Regions from separate parts of the Streptomyces sp. NPDC021096 genome, predicted to be linked through region 2. Evidence: riboswitches for the same ligand, from Rfam matches in the RefSeq annotation. Region 2 holds a riboswitch; the other holds the start of a gene.
What was found. Region 2 has a riboswitch for S-adenosylmethionine ahead of AB0G59_RS14525 (aminotransferase class V-fold PLP-dependent enzyme). Riboswitches for the same ligand answer to the same signal wherever they lie in the genome.
Positions count from the first base shown of each region.

Region 1: it holds a riboswitch for S-adenosylmethionine, as region 2 does, so the genes downstream of both, thrC (threonine synthase) here and AB0G59_RS14525 (aminotransferase class V-fold PLP-dependent enzyme) in region 2, are expected to answer to the same signal.

Region 1 is NZ_JBFADG010000010.1:152,357-155,751, forward strand. Features, by position in the region: gene AB0G59_RS16600 (MoaD/ThiS family protein) at 314-589, opposite strand; gene thrC (threonine synthase) at 666-1,940, opposite strand; SAM riboswitch class I at 1,958-2,102, opposite strand; gene AB0G59_RS16610 (glucosyl-3-phosphoglycerate synthase) at 2,253-3,200, shown strand; gene AB0G59_RS16615 (trehalose-6-phosphate synthase) at 3,242-3,395, shown strand, end outside.
Region 2 is NZ_JBFADG010000008.1:119,318-122,712, reverse strand. Features, by position in the region: gene AB0G59_RS14535 (rhomboid family intramembrane serine protease) at 1-407, shown strand, start outside; gene AB0G59_RS14530 (Lrp/AsnC ligand binding domain-containing protein) at 404-685, shown strand; gene AB0G59_RS14525 (aminotransferase class V-fold PLP-dependent enzyme) at 722-2,077, opposite strand; SAM riboswitch class IV at 2,221-2,337, opposite strand; gene trpD (anthranilate phosphoribosyltransferase) at 2,399-3,395, opposite strand, start outside.

The sequences.
Region 1 (3,395 bases), on a different contig from region 2:
GCACGGATGCCGTCTGCAACAGGTCAGTCGGACGAGAATTCCGGGCGTGGCCGAGTGCTTATTAGCACCGATTTCCACCGCTTCCCGGGCAAGTCGGGCCGGGCATAACGCAACCAACCCGACAATTCGTGCACACGTTACGCGCACAACTTGACGGGTTCTCATATGCGTTCGGCAGTGACACCGGAGGGGGAACGCCCCAACTGTATCGCGCTTCAACAGACGGAATCACCCCGTCCGTTTAACGGGCGGGGCGATTCCAGGGAATTGCTCAGGAACGCTGCGAAAAGCTTAGGCCAATGATTTAGCCCGCTCAGCCGCCGGCCACCGCCGGAATGATCGAGACCCCCGCCCCGTCGGGCGTGGCGGCCTCGAGTCCGCCCTCGAAGCGCACGTCGTCGTCATTGACGTACACATTGACGAACCGGCGCAGCCTGCCGCTCTCGTCGAGGACCCGGGCGGCGATTCCGGGGTGGTTCGCCTCGAGGGACGCGATGACCTCGGCGAGGGTGGCCCCCTCGGCGCTGACCTCGGCCTGGCCGGAGGTGTAGGTACGAAGGATGGTGGGGATACGGACGCTGACGCTCATGGGATCACCTTTGAGTAGGCCGGACACACTCAGCCCGTCCGGCGTTTGAGGACCGGGGTGCGGGGCGGAGCCCCGCTCAGGAGCGGGCGGCGCGAAACGCGTCCAACGACGGCCGGATCGTCACCGTCGGCCCCGCCGCCACGGCGTCGAGCGTCTTCAACCCGTCCCCCGTGTTGAGCACAACGGTGGTCAGCGCCGGATCGAGCACACCCGCCTCGATCAGCTTGCGGGTCACCCCCACCGTCACCCCGCCGGCCGTCTCCGCGAAGATGCCCTCCGTCCGGGCCAGCAGCCTGATCGCGTCGACGATCTCGGCGTCGGTCACGTCCTCGACGGCGCCGCCCGTCCGCCGCGCGATGTCGAGCACGTACGGCCCGTCCGCGGGGTTGCCGATCGCGAGGGACTTCGCGATCGTGTCCGGCTTCACCGGCCGGACGACGTCGTGGCCGTCCTTGAACGCCCGCGACACCGGCGAGCAGCCCTCCGCCTGGGCGCCGAAGATCTTGTACGGGCGGTCCTCGACCAACCCGAGCGCGATGAGCTCCTTCAGCCCCTTGTCGATCTTCGTCAGCTGTGAGCCCGAGGCGATCGGCACCACGATCTGGTCCGGCAGCCTCCAGCCCAGTTGTTCGCAGATCTCGTACGCGAGCGTCTTCGACCCCTCGCCGTAGTACGGCCGGAGGTTGACGTTGACGAAGCCCCAGCCCTCCCCGAGCGGGTCGCCGATGAGCTCGGAGCAGAAGCGGTTGACGTCGTCGTAGGTGCCCTCGATGCCGACGAGGTCGCCGCCGTAGACCGCGGCCATGACGACCTTGCCGGCCTCCAGGTCGTGCGGGATGAACACACAGGACTCCAGGCCCGCGCGGGCCGCCGCCGCGCCGACCGCGCCGGCGAGGTTGCCGGTGGAGGAGCAGGAGAGGGTGGTGAAGCCGAAGGCGCGGGCGGCCTCGACGGCGATGGCGACGACGCGGTCCTTGAAGGAGTGCGTGGGGTTGCCGGAGTCGTCCTTGACGTACAGGCCGCCGGTGACGCCCAGTTCGCGGGCGAGGTTGTCGGCCTTGACGAGCTTGGTGAAGCCGGGGTTGAGGTTCGGTTTGTCGGCGACGTCGGCGGGGACGGGCAGCAGCGGGGCGTACCGCCAGATGCTGGCGGGTCCGGCCTCGATGCGCCGGCGCAGCTCTTCCGGGTCGCCGGCCGGGAGCTCGTACGCCACTTCCAGCGGGCCGAAGCAGACGGCGCAGGCGAAGACCGGGCCGAGGTCGAAGCGCTCGCCGCACTCGCGGCAGGAGAGCGCGACGGCGGGGCCGAAGGAGGGTACGACGGTACGACTTTCAACGGCTTGCACAGCCATGGAGGCGAGGCCCTTTCTCCTCATCTTCCCCACGACGAACCTCGTCGTGAGACGGAATTGGCACCTTCCCCGCCGGGAGCCTCGCCGCAGTGAACGACAAGACCGGCTGGAGGGTTGCCGGGGCTTCATCGGGCCGTGTCCCTCTGCCCCTCTGGATGAGCGGTATGGCACTGGGCGGGGCCCAGGCGTTTGTGCGCACGACGACCCCGACATAGGACGGGCGTCCGCGTTGTTCAAGACTGTAACGGAAGGGATGGCCGCACGAGAGGGCCGTCCGCACCGCGAGATGTGTCACGACGAGGAGTAATTCACGTGCTGGAAGAGGTGGAGCGCTGGCTGGCCCGGCGGTCCTGGTCCGCAGCAGACCGTCCGCTCGACCAGCTTCTGGCCGCGAAGGGCGGCACCGGCACCACGGTCAGCGTCGTGCTGCCGGCGCTGAACGAGGAAGCCACGGTCGGGGCCATCGTGGCCACGATCCGCCGGGAGCTGATGACCGAGGCCGTACCCCTGGTGGACGAGCTGGTGGTGCTGGACTCCGGCTCCACGGACCGTACGGGCGAGGTCGCGGCGGCGGCCGGGGCGCGCGTGGTGCACCGCGACGAGGTCCTGCCGCGGCTGCCCGCGCTGCCCGGCAAGGGCGAGGTGCTGTGGCGGTCGCTGCTGGCGACCACCGGCGACATCGTCTGCTTCATCGACGCCGACCTGAAGGACTTCTCCGCGGGCTTCGTCTCCGGCATCGTCGGCCCGCTGCTGACCGACCCGGGCGTGCACTTCGTCAAGGGCATGTACGACCGTCCGCTGGGCGAGGTCTCCGGCCAGGGCGGCCGGGTCACCGAGCTGGTGGCGCGCCCGCTGCTGAACCTGCACTGGCCGCAGCTGGCGGGCTTCGTCCAGCCGCTGGGCGGCGAGTACGCGGCCCGCCGCTCGCTGCTGGAGCAGTTGCCGTTCCCGGTGGGCTACGGCGTGGAGCTGGGGCTGCTGGTGGACGCGCTGCACACGGTGGGCCTGGACGCGCTGGCGCAGGTGGACGTCGGCGTGCGCGTGCACCGTCACCAGGACGGGCGGGCGCTGGGCCGGATGGCCGCCGCGATCTACCGCACCGCGCAGCTGCGGCTGGCACGCGGCCATCTGGTGCGTCCGGCGCTCACCCAGTTCGAGCGCACGGCGGAAGGGTTCGTGCCGCGCACGTACGCGGTGGACACCGAGGAGCGGCCGCCGATGGCCGGAATACCCGAGTACGCCCGACGGCGCGCCGCGTAAGCGTACGTTTGAGCGGTTCCCTCAAGGGCAAGGCTGCGGTCATGGTCGCTGAGCACACGCCGGACGCACCGATCGCCGCCGCGCCGATCGTCGTGGCCTCCAACCGGGGGCCCGTCTCGTACAAGCCGCGCGAGGACGGCTCGCTCGTGGCGGGGCGGGGCGGCGGCGGGCTGGTCTCGGGGCTGAGCGAGATCG
Region 2 (3,395 bases):
GCATGGGCCGCTCCGCCTTCGCCTGCTGCTACCTCCTCACCGGCTACCTGGCGCTGCTCGGCTACGCGGTCGTGCACGCCCAGTCCGAGCGCACCCTCGTGGGAGCGTCCGGCGCCATCTCCGGCGTGCTGGGGGCGTTCCTCTATCTCTTCCCCAGGGCGCGCGTCACCAGCCTCTTCCCCTTCCTCTTCTTCCTGCCGCTGCGCTTTCCGGCCTGGGCCGTACTACTGTTCTGGTTCGTTCTGCAGTGGCTGGCGACGGGCACGGAGGCCGGACGGCCGGGGATCGCCTATCTGGCCCATGTCCTGGGCTTCTCGCTCGGCTTCGGCTTCGCCTGGGTCCACCGCACGGCTGCGGCTAGAGTGAAGAACGCAGCCAGGTCCACCGAAGGAGACAAGCCGACGTGATCACTTCGATCGTGCTCATCAAGACCGACGTGGACCGGATCCCCGAGATCGCCGAGAAGATCGCCGCGCTCGAGGGCGTCAGCGAGGTCTACTCCGTCACCGGGGCGCACGATCTGATCGCGATGGTGCGGGTGGCCCGGCACGACGACCTCGCGGACGTCATCCCGGGCCGGATCAGCAAGGTGCCGGGCGTGGCCTCCACGGAGACGCACATCGCCTTCCGCACGTACTCGCAGCACGACCTGGAAGCGGCCTTCGCCATCGGCCTGGACAACTGACCACCGCGCCCCGCGAGGGGCGCGGGTCGCGGGGAGCTACGCGGCCACGTCCGGCACGCAACGGCCGCCTTCGGTGCGGTAGATCCAGCGCGCGCCGTTGGCCACCAGCTCCCCCACGGCCCGGACGAACCGCTCGACGTGCTCGTCGGGGGTGCCGGCGCCGAAGCTGACCCGGATGGCGTTGAGCGACTGCCCCTCGTCGGGGGCGCCGCACTCCCCCGGGGCGTCCGGCTCGCCGCCCAGCAGCGTTCGCACCAGCGGATGGGCGCAGAACAGTCCGTCGCGGACCCCGATGCCGTACTCGGCGGACAGCGCGGCCGCGAAGTGCGAGCTGTTCCAGCCGTCCACGACGAAGGAGATGACGCCCACGCGCGGGGCGTCCTCGCCGAACAGCGACAGCACCCGCACCCCGGGCACCGCGGCCAGGCCCGCCCGCACCCGGTCGACCAGGTGCCGCTCGCGCGCCACCAGCCGGTCGAAGCCCGCGTCGGTCAGCGCCCTGCAGGCGGCGGCGACGGCGTAGACGCCGATGACGTTGGGCGAACCGGCCTCGTGCCGGGCGGCGCTGTCGTGCCACTCCACGTCCACGCCGCCGTCCGCCCGGCGGGCCACCGCGCGGCTCGCCCCGCCGCCCGCCAGGTACGGCTCGGCGCCCCGCAGCCAGTCGGCGCGCCCGGCCAGGACGCCCGAGCCGAACGGCGCGTACAGCTTATGGCCGGAGAAGGCGACCCAGTCGACGTCCAACTCGGCGATGTCCACGGGGTGGTGAGGGGCCAGCTGCGCGGCGTCCAGCACGATGCGCGCCCCGTGCGCGTGGGCGGCCGCGGCCAGCTCCCGCACGGGCCACACCTCGCCCGTCACATTGGACGCCCCGGTCACACAGACCAGGGCGGGACCGTAGGGGTCGCGGTCGGCCAGCGCCCGCTCCAGCGCCTCGACGGCCTGCCGCGGGGAACGCGGGGCGTCGAGGTAGGTGACGTCCGCTTCGTTCCAGGGCAGCAGGGCGGCGTGGTGCTCGGTCTCGAAGACGAACACCCGGCAGCCGGCGGGCAGTACGGCGGCGAGGAGGTTGAGCGAGTCGGTGGTGGACCGGGTGAAGACGACCTGGTCGTCGGCGCGGCAGCCGAGGAAGTCGGCGACCGCCGCCCGGCTGTTCTCGAAGAGGTCGGTGGACAGCTGCGAGAGGTATCCCGCGCCCCGGTGCACGCTGCCGTAGTACGGCGCGTACGCGGCGACGTCGTCCCAGACCCGCTGCAGCGCGGGGGCGCTGGCGGCGTAGTCGAGGGCCGCGTACGTCACCTCGCCCCCGGTGACGAGCGGCACGCGGACGTCGCGGCCGAGGACGGGCAGCGGTGCGGTGGTGGAAACAGCGTCAACAGCGCATGCGGACATGGCGAATTCTCCCGGCAAGGGCGATGGATGGACGCGCGCGCCCGGACAGGGGCGCACGGAATTACCGGAAACGGGCCGTAGGCCCTAACGCATTCGCTGAATCACGGAAGGATCTCCCTCGACAACCAGGATCCCTGGCGAGGGATCCGCGCTTGCCGCAGACGTCGCTGCCTGCGGCCTGGTCATCACCCGGGGCACCCCGCCACGGAAGGAGGGTTGCCGGACAGCAAGCCGGGGCCGTATCGCTGTCGCTCGTGACCTGGCCAGGAGTATGGCACAAACGGATCGCCCCGCGGAACCGTCGTTCCGCGGGGCGAGACGTCAGGCGTTGCTGGCCGCCACCCACCGCTCGAGCGCCCGCCGCGCCGCGCCGGAGTCGATGGCCTCAGCGGCCCGTTCCATCGCCGCCCGGATCTGCTCCGCGAGCGGGGCGTCCGCCGGCTCCAACGCCACCAGCGCCGCGGCCGCGTTCAGCAGGACCGCGTCCCGCACCGGGCCCTGCTCGCCCGCCAGCAGCCGCCGCGCCACATCCGCGTTGTACGAGGCGTCGGCGCCGCGCAGAGCCTCCACCGGCACCAGCTCGATCCCCACGTCCCGCGGGTCGAAGGGCTCCTCCCGCACCGCGCCGTCCCGCACGATCCACACCCGCGAGGTCGCGGTCGTCGTCAGCTCGTCCAGCCCGTCGTCACCGCGGAAGACCAGCGCCGAGGAGCCGCGCTCGGCCAGCACGCCGGCCAGGATCGGCGCCATCCGGGCGTCGGCCACGCCGGTGGCCTGGGCACGCACCCGGGCCGGGTTGGTCAGCGGGCCCAGCACGTTGAAGGTCGTACGGATGCCCAGCTCGCGGCGGGCGGCCGCCACGTGCCGCAGCGCGGGGTGGAACTTCACGGCGAAGCAGAAGGTGATGCCCGCCTCCTGGGCCACCTCCACCACCCGGCGCGGGGTGAGGTCCAGATTGACCCCGAGCTTCTCCAGCACGTCGGAGGCGCCGCTGGCGGAGGACGCCGCGCGGTTGCCGTGCTTGACGACCTTCGCGCCGGTGCCGGCGACGACGATCGAGGACATGGTGGAGATGTTGACGGTCTTGGCGCCGTCGCCGCCGGTGCCCACGATGTCCACGCTCGGGCCGGGCACCTCGATCAGGTTGGCGTGCGCGTACATCGCGCGCACCAGGCCGGAGATCTCGGCGACCGTCTCGCCCTTGGCCCGCAGGGCCACCACGAAGCCCGCGATCTGCGCGTTCGTCGCCTCGCCGCGCATGATCCGGTCCATGGCCCAGGCGGTGTCGTCCGAGCTGAGGTCGACGTCGCTGAGCAGG